DNA from 3 places in the Agromyces molybdatiresistens genome. Region 2 is predicted to be linked to each of the others. Evidence: predicted binding sites of a transcription regulator. Region 2 holds the regulator's gene; each other region holds the start of a gene.
What was found. Region 2 encodes HrcA, which represses chaperone genes, less so after heat shock. Its sites were predicted from a motif close to TTNGCACTCGNNNNNNNCGAGTGCNAA; they were not measured.

Region 1 (3,274 bases), 1.3 Mb from region 2:
GCCGGTTCAGCCGGTTCGACGGGCTCGCGCACGGGCTCGAACGTCGAGCGTCGCCGCACGCCCGGCTCGCTCGCCTCGGGGTCGGTCTCGGCCTCCTCGACCTCGGACGGCACGTCCGCCACGACCGCGTCCGGGTCGCGTGGGGCGCCGGCTGCGCCATCCGTCATCGCCTCGCCCGCCGCCCTGGGAGCGGGGCCGCGATCGACCGGCGCCTCCGGCACGATCGCCATCGGACGCGTCGCCTCGAGCGACGCCTTCTTCGCGGCGGCGACCTCGGCGATCGGGTCGCGCCCGTCGAGCGGCCGCACGAAGATGAGCGCGCCCTCGAGCTCGCGCAACTCGTGCTCGCCGATCTCGAGCATCGAACGCGAGCCGCTCTTGCGTCGCTGCTCGAACGAGAGCTCGTCGACCTCGATGAAGTGCGAGCCGTCGCGCGAGCTGAAGTAGCGGCGGCGCGCGCCGTCGGTGATCGCGACGATGACGGCCTCGTAGTCGCCGCTGGGCTGGATCGAACTCAGGAAGTACCGGCGTCGGTCCGGGTCGTGGTGCTCGTCCGGATCGAGGGTGAGGGTTGCCGCCCGGCGACGGGGGCGGCGCCCCGGGTGTGCGCTCGCACGCATGGCCCAGCGGTCGCGCTCGAGTGCGGCCGCATCGTCGTCGACGTCGTCGTCGTGGTCGAGCTCACGGTCGTCGGCGCTGCGCTCGCGTCGCCGCACCCGCAGCTGATCTCCCGTGCCCGCACGGCGGGATTCCCGGCCGGGCGCGTCGAAGTCCGGCGTTGGCTCGTCATCGGCGGGGGCTCTCAACGGGGGGCTCCGAGGGGGATCGGGGGCGTCGTGTCGGCGGACGGCGGGGTGCCGCGGGGTTGGCGCTGTGCGGATTTCGGCTGGCGCGCGGGGCTCGCGCGTACGCCGATCGTACGGCTTCGACCGGTTCTCCGCTGCCCGTTGCGCCCGGCATGCCCGAATCGTCGCGCGCCGGGCCGCGGCGCGTGTCATCCGTGCACGACGAGGCGGGGCGGATGCCGCGCATCCGCCCCGCCTGGGTTCATCGGTCGACTCGCGCCCGCGAGCCGGCCCGGTCCGATCAGTTGCCGCCGGAGGTGACCTCGGGGGTCACGACGTCGCCGGCCGCGGAGCGCACCTCGACCTTGCGCGGCTTCGCACGCTCGGACACGGGGATGATCACGCTCAGCACGCCGTTGTCGTAGTGCGCGCTGATGCCGGCGGTGTCGATGCCCTCGCCGAGGGTGAGCTGACGCAGGAACGAGCCGCTCGGGCGCTCGTGGACGAGCCAGCGGACGTTCTCGTCGTTGCGCAGCGTGCGCTCGGCGCGGATGGAGAGCAGCTGGCCGTCGACGTCGATGTCGATCGAGCCGGGGTCGACCCCGGGCAGGTCGGCGGACAGGACGTAGTGGTCGCCGTCGCGGTGCAGGTCGATCGGCATCATGCGCGGCCCGCGGCTCGAGTCGATCATGCTCGCCGCGAGACGGTCGAGGTCGCGGAACGGGTCCCAGGTCATTGCCATGAGCGTCTCCTCACGTGGATGTTCTTCGTCGGTTCAGGAGTTGAGTCACCTCGACTCAACTTGGTATGAGATTAGCACTCTCCATCATCGAGTGCTAAGCGTTTCGTCCTCGCGTTCGCCCTGGGCGATCACCCCGTAGCTGCCCTCGACCCGCTCAGGCGAACTCGCAGGATGAGCCGCTCGACAGGCACCTCCTCGGAGCATGTGACGCACCTCATCCTGCTTTCGCATCACCTCTGACCGACGCCGCACCGGGTTGCCCGATCGAGTTCGCAGGATGAGCCGCTTCATGGCCCATCCAGGCGACGGGATGGCGCGGCTCGTCCTGCTTTCGCATGTACGGGGCGCCAACCGCCGCGGTCCGACCCCAGTCGGTGATCGCCCCGCCCGACGACCCGTCGACCGACCCGGGCCGCCGGGGCGGCCATCGATGATCCGATCGGGTCGGCGCTCCAGCGGCACCTCGACGCGTTCGTGCCCGCGTGATTCCGCGAGCCGTGACGCGTCGAACCCATCGCTTGCCGGTTCGATCGGTGCCCCGCCCATCCCCTGCCGTCTCCGGGCCAGCCCGGAGGGAATCGATCCCCGCACGGGAGTAGCCTGCAGCCGATCGGAGCGCGCCGCGGCGCGCCGGGCGCCGCGGGCCGCCTCCGCATGAGGGAACGGGGGCCCATCATGCTGACCTCGCAGCTGTTCGCAGGCGACAACCTGCTCGAGCTCATCGCCGGCGGCGCGCCGGAGCGCATCTCGAAGACGCAGAACCGGGTCGGTCCGGCGGTCGGCAGGGTGCAGGAGGCGCTGCTCCTCTGGCAGCCCGACCTGCTGCCGGTGCACGGCGTCGACAGCGAATACGGCGACGAGACCGAGAGCGCGGTCGTGCGCTTCAAGGTGGAGGAACTCGGCGTCGCGAACCCGTTCCCCGACGTCGGGCCGCTCACCGTGCAGCGCCTCGACGAGATCGCCGCGGCCGTCGAGCGGCCGGCGCCCGCGACGGTGCGGGTGCGGCACGACATCTGGGCGCTGCAGCCGACGGCGGATGCCCCGTGGCATCCGTTCGTCGATGCGTACGAGCGCGCGGTCGCCGCCCTGCAGGATCCGGCCCGGACGGCGCCGGCTCGGTGGGACTACCAGGCCGCGCTGCACGGCACCCCGTTCGCGGTCGCCGACCCGCTGCTCGCGAACTGCCAGCACGGCACGTGGTACTTCCTGCCGTGGCACCGCATCTACCTGGCGCACTTCGAGCGGATCCTGATCGACGTGATCGCGGGCCTGCCCGACGTCGACGACGACACGAAGGCGACGTGGGCGCTGCCGTACTGGAACTACCATCGGCCCGCCACCGCGTTCCTGCCGCACCCGTTCCGGTCGCCGCAGCGTCCGGACGGCGCACCGAACGCGCTGTTCGATCCTGAGCGCACGCTCGTCGACACCCTCATCGATCCCGCGTCGCTCGACACCTCCGGCTGGCTCGACCGCAACCTGCCGTTCAGCGGCGTCTTCGACCGCTTCGCGAACACGACCTTCGGCGGCGAGCGCACGCTCGCGACCCATCAGGCGGCGGGCGGCACCGGCCAGCTCGAACGATCCCCGCACAACGCGGTGCACAACTCCGTCGGCGGCAACATGCTCGACCCGGCGGTGGCGGGGCGCGACCCGGTGTTCTGGCTGCACCACGCGAACATCGACCGCCTCTGGGAGGTGTGGCGGGTCACGCAGGGCGTCGGACGAGACGAGACCGCGACCGCGT
Region 2 (3,274 bases):
GAGCCTGCATTCCGGCGGCCGCCACGGCGTGGCGGGGCTCATCGCAGATGGGCTCGTGGACGCGCGAACCGCCCTCGCCGGGCGGCTGACGCTCACCCGGCGAGGGCGGTTGCTGGCGGACGCCGTCGTTCGACGACTGTTGGAGGACTGACCTCTAGCTGACGAACTTGATCGCGACCGGGTAGACGTACGGTTCGCCCTGATTCGCCTTGACCGCCGCGATGATGCTGAACACGATCGTGACGATCCAGACGGCGATCGACAGGAAGATGCCGATGACGACCACCCAGAGGATGCCGGCCACCACGTTGGCGATGAGCATCGTGATCTGGAAGTTCAGCGCGGTCGCCGAGTGATCGCGGACGAACTGTCCGCGGTCGCGCAGCACCAGGTAGCCGACGAGGGCCGGCACGAACGAGAAGAAGATGCCGCCGATGTGGATGAGGGTCGCCCACAGCCGCTGGTCCTGAGGGCTCATCGCGACGTTCTGCTCGGGGCCGGGGCCGGGAGCGCCCGGCGGCGGCGGAGGAGTCGAGCCGGGCGGTGGGGGCGGCGGCGGGCCGCCTGCGGGCGGCGTGGGCGGGGTGGGAGGTGGTGCGTCGGACATGATGCGTGCTCCTCTGTGGTCGCGCCCGGACAGGGGACGTCCCCTCATGCTGGCACAGGACGACGCGCCGGTCGAGGGACGTTCGACCGGCGCGTCGGAGGCTCGTCGCGACTACTTGATGAGACGCAGCGCGAAGGGGTAGCGGTAGTGGTTGCCGTCCTTCGCCTGCAGGAACGCGATGATCGAGAAGACCACGCCGAGGATCCACGGGATGTACGTGAGGACGGCGATGAACGCGCCGAACCCGAAGGTCACGACGGTGATGATGGTCGTCAGCACCCAGAGCGCGATGGTGGCGAGCACCAGCGTGATCTGGAAGTTCAGCGCCTCCTTGCCCTCGGTGTTCGTGAACGCACCGCGGTCCTTGAAGACGAGCCAGATGATGAGCGACGGCAGGATGCCGAGGATGCCGCCGAGGTGCGCGAACGAACCCCACTGCACGTCCTGCTCGTGCGAGAGCGGTGCGGCGGGCGCCGGCTGCGGGGCGGCGTTCGGATCCTGCGGAGGGAGGTTGGAGTCGGTCATGGCGGGAGCCTTTCGATGAGGGGAAGCGCACGCGTCGCGGCCGGACGCGGCCGTCGGGGGTGCGGGACGATGGACACGCTATCGGCGCGGCGGACCGACCGGCAACGGTGCAGCCCCTGAATCTCGCGATATGATTAGCAGTCACGTGGGCGGAGTGCCAAGCACGCGTCGTCCGGGTCCGGTCGGTCGAGGGAAGCGAGGATCATGGTCTCCGAGCGCAGTCTCGCCGTGCTCCGCGCGATCGTGCAGGACTACGTCGAGTCCCGCGAGCCGGTCGGCTCGAAGACGATCGTCGAACGCCACCACTTCGGCGTCTCCGCGGCGACGATCCGCAACGACATGGCCCTGCTCGAGGAGGAGGAGCTCATCGCGGCGCCGCACACCTCGTCGGGCCGGATCCCCACCGACAAGGGCTACCGGGTGTTCGTCGACCGGCTCGCCGACATCCGACCCCTCTCGGCGACGCAGCGGCACGCGATCGAGACCTTCCTCGGGGAGTCGAACGACCTCGACGAGCTGCTCGGCCGCACGGTCCGCCTCGTCTCGCAGCTGACGCGCCAGCTCGCCGTGGTTCAGTACCCGAGCTTCGCGCGGGCGCGCGTGCGCCACGTCGAACTCGTCTCGCTCGCGCCGACGCGCGTGCTGTGCATCCTCATCTCCGACAGCGGCCAGGTGGAGCAGCGCCTCGCGGAACTCGACCAGCCGGTCGACGAGTCGACGCTCGCGCGGCTGCGCGACCGCCTGAACGAGGTCGCGGCCGGCCTCACGATGGCGGATGCCGCGACGGCCCTGTCCGCCGAGACCGAGCACGCCGACCGGGCGCACGCCGAGGTCCTCCACACGCTCGCGGCGACCCTCGCCGACCAGGCGAAGATCACACGCTCCGACCGGCTCGTCGTCGCCGGCGCCGCGAACCTCGTGCGCACCGAGCAGGACTTCGCCGGCAACATCCTCGGCGTCATGGAGGCCATCGAGGAGCAGGTCGTCATCCTCCGGCTCTTCGGCGAGATGGCCGCCGACGACGGCATCGCCGTGCGCATCGGCCGCGAGAACGCCGCATACGGGCTCGGCGACACCTCGGTGGTGTCGACGTCCTTCGCCGTCCCCGGCCGCGACGTGTCGCGGCTCGGCGTCGTGGGACCCACGCGCATGGACTACTCCCAGAGCATGGCCGCGGTCCGCGCGGTCGCCCGCTACCTCTCCCGCACGCTCGGCGAGAGCTGAACCGCACGGGCCGCCCCGCGGCATCCGTCACCGGCAATCGAAAGGAACCCGCCTCACGTGGCCGACCACTACGAGGTCCTCGGCGTCGCACGCGACGCCTCCCCGGACGAGATCAAGAAGGCGTACCGCCGGCTCGCACGCGAGCTCCACCCCGACGTGAACCCCGGCGCCGAGGCGTCCGAGCGGTTCAAGGAGGTCACGCACGCGTACGACGTGCTCTCCGACCCCAAGCAGCGCCAGCAGTACGACCTCGGCGGCCAGGCCGGGTTCGGCGGTGCCGGCGGCGGATTCGGCGGGTTCGGCGACATCTTCGAGACGTTCTTCGGCGCGGGGCAGACGAGCCGCGGCCCGCGGTCCCGCCGCGAGCGCGGCCAGGACGCGCTGATCCGGCTGGAGGTCGGGCTCGACGACGTGATCTTCGGCACGCACCGCGACCTCGAGGTCGACACGGCCGTCGTGTGCGAGACGTGCCACGGCTCGTGCTGCAAGCCCGGCACCTCGCCCGTCAGATGCGACATCTGCGGCGGCAGCGGCCACATCCAGCGCGCGGTGCGCTCGCTGCTCGGCAACGTGATGACCTCGAGCCCGTGCGGATCGTGCCGCGGCTACGGCACCATCATCGCGACCCCGTGCGTGACCTGCCAGGGGCAGGGGCGGGTGCGTGCGCGCCGCACGGTCCCGATCGACGTGCCCGCGGGCGTCGACACGGGCGTGCGACTGCAGATGCCGGGTTCCGGCGAGGCGGGCCCCGCCGGCGGGCCGAACGGCGACCTGTACCTCGAGATCAAGGTGAGGAACCACGAGGTGTTCAGCCGCAACGGCGACGACCTGCTCTGCACGCTCGAGGTGCAGATGACGGATGCCGTGCTCGGCACCTCCACGAAGGTGGCGGCGCTCGACGGCGACGTCGACCTCGAG
Region 3 (3,274 bases), 1.1 Mb from region 2:
GGACTGAAGGATCGGTACACAAACAGCGTCTGGCGACGCCGATGTATCGACCGTATTGCGCCCCCAGAGGGGAAACAAGATTGCCCCGATCACAACCCGGTAACGCACACGGAATCGTTATCTCAGCGACATCCGCGCGCGTTTCTCCGCAGCAATCGGCCGTTTCCGGTGCGGAATCGCGCATCCGGCGTGCCTCCGGAGCCCGATGCTCCAGCCCCGTTCGGGGGGTCCTCGGTGCTCAGACGGGCTCGAGGTTCGCCGCCCGTCGCGCGGCGCGGGCGCCGCGCACCAGGTCGAACGTCAGCACGAGGAGCGCGAGCCAGACGAGCCCGAAGCCGACCCACCGCTCGGGCGGCATGGGCTCGCGGAGCACCACGACGCCCACGACGAACTGGATGAACGGCGCGAAGTACTGGATGAATCCCATGTACGTCAGCGGCAGGCGTCTCGAAGCGGCCGCGAACAGGAGGAGCGGCACCGCGGTGACCGCGCCCGCGGCCAGCAGCAGCAGCGTGTGCCATCCGCTCACCGAGCCGACGGTGAGCCCGGTCGTCGACGCGACCACGACGAGGAGGACCGCGGCGAGCGGGGCGAGCCAGGCCGTCTCCAGCGTGAGGCCCGACACGGCGTCCACCCGGTGGCCGACGCGCTTCTTGATGAGGCCGTAGAAGCCGAAGCTGAAGGCCAGCACGAGGGCGATCCACGGCAGTTGGCCGTACCCCACGGCGAGCACGACGACGGCGACGATGGAGATGCCGACGGCCGTCCACTGCGTGGCGCTCAACCGTTCGCGGAGGACGAGGACCCCGAGGAACACGGTCACGATCGGATTGATGAAGTAGCCGAGCGCCGCCTCGACGACGTGGCCGGTGAGGGTCGCGAAGACGTAGGTGAGCCAGTTGACGAAGATGAGCGCGCCGGCGACGCCCATCGTCAGCACGACGCGACGGTCGCGGAGGAGCGATCGGAACGCCCGCCACGTGCGCGTCGCAGCGATGAGGATCGCGCAGAAGACGAGCGAGAGCAGGATGCGCATCGCGACGATCTCGATCGGCCCGCTCGGGGCGAGCGCGATGAAGTAGATGGGCAGGAAGCCCCAGAGCGCGTACGCGGAGACCGCGTACACGAAGCCCGCGCGGCTCACGCCGTCGGGCCGGACGCGCGCCGGCGCGTCGGTGGACGGAGCGGATGACACCGTGCCAGCCTACGCGTCGGCTCCGACACGACGGGGCACCGGGACTGCCGCCAGCCGACGACATCCGGCCCACGTCGCAACCGCGCCGTGCCGCCCACGGCGGGGTGCGGTGCCCCGGAGACGCGACGCGGCCCGGATGCCGATGGCATCCGGGCCGCGTCGATGTCGGTGTCGACTAGCGGACGACGACCGCGAGCACGTCGCGGGCCGACAGCACGAGGTAGTCCTCGCCGCCGAACTTCACCTCGGTGCCGCCGTACTTGGAGTAGATCACCTTGTCGCCGACGGCCACGTCGAGCGGGACACGGTTGCCGTTGTCGTCGATGCGACCCGGACCGACCGCCACGACCTCGCCCTCCTGGGGCTTCTCCTTGGCGGTGTCGGGGATGACCAGGCCCGAAGCCGTGGTCTGCTCGGCCTCGACCTGCTTGATGACGATCCGATCCTCGAGCGGCTTGATGGAAACCGACACGGTTGACCTCTTTCTTGACGAAGACTGGGTTAGCAGCCTCTGAGTGAGAGTGCTAAAGCGAGTCTATGGTGGTTCTGGCACTCGTGCAACGTGAGTGCCAACGGATGCCGCGGTGCTAGCGTGACGGCGTGGAACGCGACGAGCTGGTGCGACTGCTCTCTGCCGAGGGCCTCGCCCTGCTCGACTCGCTGCCGCCGTACTCGTCCAGGGCCGATGTCGTGAAGACCGTGGCCGACCTCCGCAAGCAGGGCCACGATCCCGGGCTCGTCGCAGCGGTGCTGAGCCAGTCCCGGCTCCGTTCGAAGGCACGTGCCAAGTTCGGCGAGTTCGCCGACCGGATGCTGTTCACCGAGCCGGGGCTCGAGCAGGCGACCCGACTCCGGGTCGCAGCGCTCCACGCCGGCCGGTACGCCCGCGCGGGGCTCGGGCACGTCGCCGACCTCGGCTGCGGTATCGGCGGCGACGCGCTCGCCCTCGCCGCGGTCGACCTGGAGGTGACGGCGGCCGAGGCCGACGAGGTGACCGCGGCCGTGGCGGCGTTCAACCTCACCCCCTTCCCGAGGGTGCACGTGCTCCACGCCCGCGCCGAGGACGTCGCACTCGGCGGCATCGACGCCGCCTGGCTCGACCCGGCGCGACGGACGATCGCCGGCGGCACGACGACGAGACTCTCGGATGCCGCGGACTACTCGCCCTCGCTCGACTTCGTGTTCGGCCTCGCCGAACGGATGCCGGTGGGCGTCAAGCTCGGCCCGGGCACCGATCGCGACGTCATCCCCGACGGGACGGAGGCGCAGTGGGTCTCCGTCGACGGCGACGTCGTGGAACTCGTCGTCTGGACCGGCGCGCTCGCGCGCGCGGGCGTCGGACGCGCCGCGCTGGTCATCCGCGGCGACGGCGCGGACGAGCTCGTCGCCCCCGCCGACAGCGAGGACGCCCCCGTCGGCCCCCTCGGCGACTACCTCTACGAGCCCGACGGCGCCGTGATCCGGGCCCGGCTCATCGGCGACCTGGCGCGTTCGATGGGCGCGTGGATGCTGAGCGAGGGCATCGCGTACCTCACCGGCGACCGCGAGGTCGACACGCCGTTCGCACGGGGCTTCCGAGTGATCGAACGCCTGCCCGCGGATGAACGCAGTCTCCGCCGCGCGCTGCACGAGCGCGGCGTCGGCACGCTCGAGATCAAGAAGCGCGGGGTCGACGTCGATCCGGCCGCCCTCCGGACGCGACTCAAGCTCAAGGGAGATGCCGCCGCGACCGTGGTGCTCACGCGAGAGGAGGGCCGCCACGTGGCGATCCTCGTCGAGCGCCTGTAGGCGCCCCCGGAACCTCAGGCGGTCGAGATCGCGCCGAAGACGATCGCGTAGTAGCCGATCCACACGCCCGAGAAGACGAGACCCGCCACGCCGGTGCCGATGCCGACGAACGCGAGGGTCCTGCCGTGCTCCTCACGTCGGAGCCCGAGCACGCCGAAGACGATCGCCGCGAGTGACAGCGGCAGCATCCAGCCCACGAAGAGCGATGCGGCCGCACCGAGGCTGCCGATGACCGCGGCGACCTGGCTGTAGACGCGCCGTTGCTCCTCCTCCTCCTCGTACCCGGTCTCG

Region 1: the regulator HrcA is predicted to act here: its motif matches at 1,599-1,625, upstream of ACULK2_RS14630 (Hsp20/alpha crystallin family protein).
Region 3: the regulator HrcA is predicted to act here: its motif matches at 1,742-1,768, upstream of groES (co-chaperone GroES).

Annotation. Positions count from the first base shown of each region.
Region 1 is NZ_CM188258.1:3,165,668-3,168,941, forward strand. Features, by position in the region: gene ACULK2_RS14625 (hypothetical protein) at 1-806, opposite strand, end outside; gene ACULK2_RS14630 (Hsp20/alpha crystallin family protein) at 1,087-1,527, opposite strand; gene ACULK2_RS14635 (tyrosinase family protein) at 2,203-3,274, shown strand, end outside.
Region 2 is NZ_CM188258.1:1,870,196-1,873,469, forward strand. Features, by position in the region: gene hemW (radical SAM family heme chaperone HemW) at 1-151, shown strand, start outside; gene ACULK2_RS08625 (DUF4870 domain-containing protein) at 155-478, opposite strand; gene ACULK2_RS08630 (DUF4870 domain-containing protein) at 719-1,132, opposite strand; gene hrcA (heat-inducible transcriptional repressor HrcA) at 1,337-2,356, shown strand; gene dnaJ (molecular chaperone DnaJ) at 2,414-3,274, shown strand, end outside.
Region 3 is NZ_CM188258.1:2,947,806-2,951,079, forward strand. Features, by position in the region: gene rarD (EamA family transporter RarD) at 239-1,195, opposite strand; gene groES (co-chaperone GroES) at 1,371-1,667, opposite strand; gene ACULK2_RS13540 (class I SAM-dependent methyltransferase) at 1,796-2,983, shown strand; gene ACULK2_RS13545 (hypothetical protein) at 2,998-3,274, opposite strand, start outside.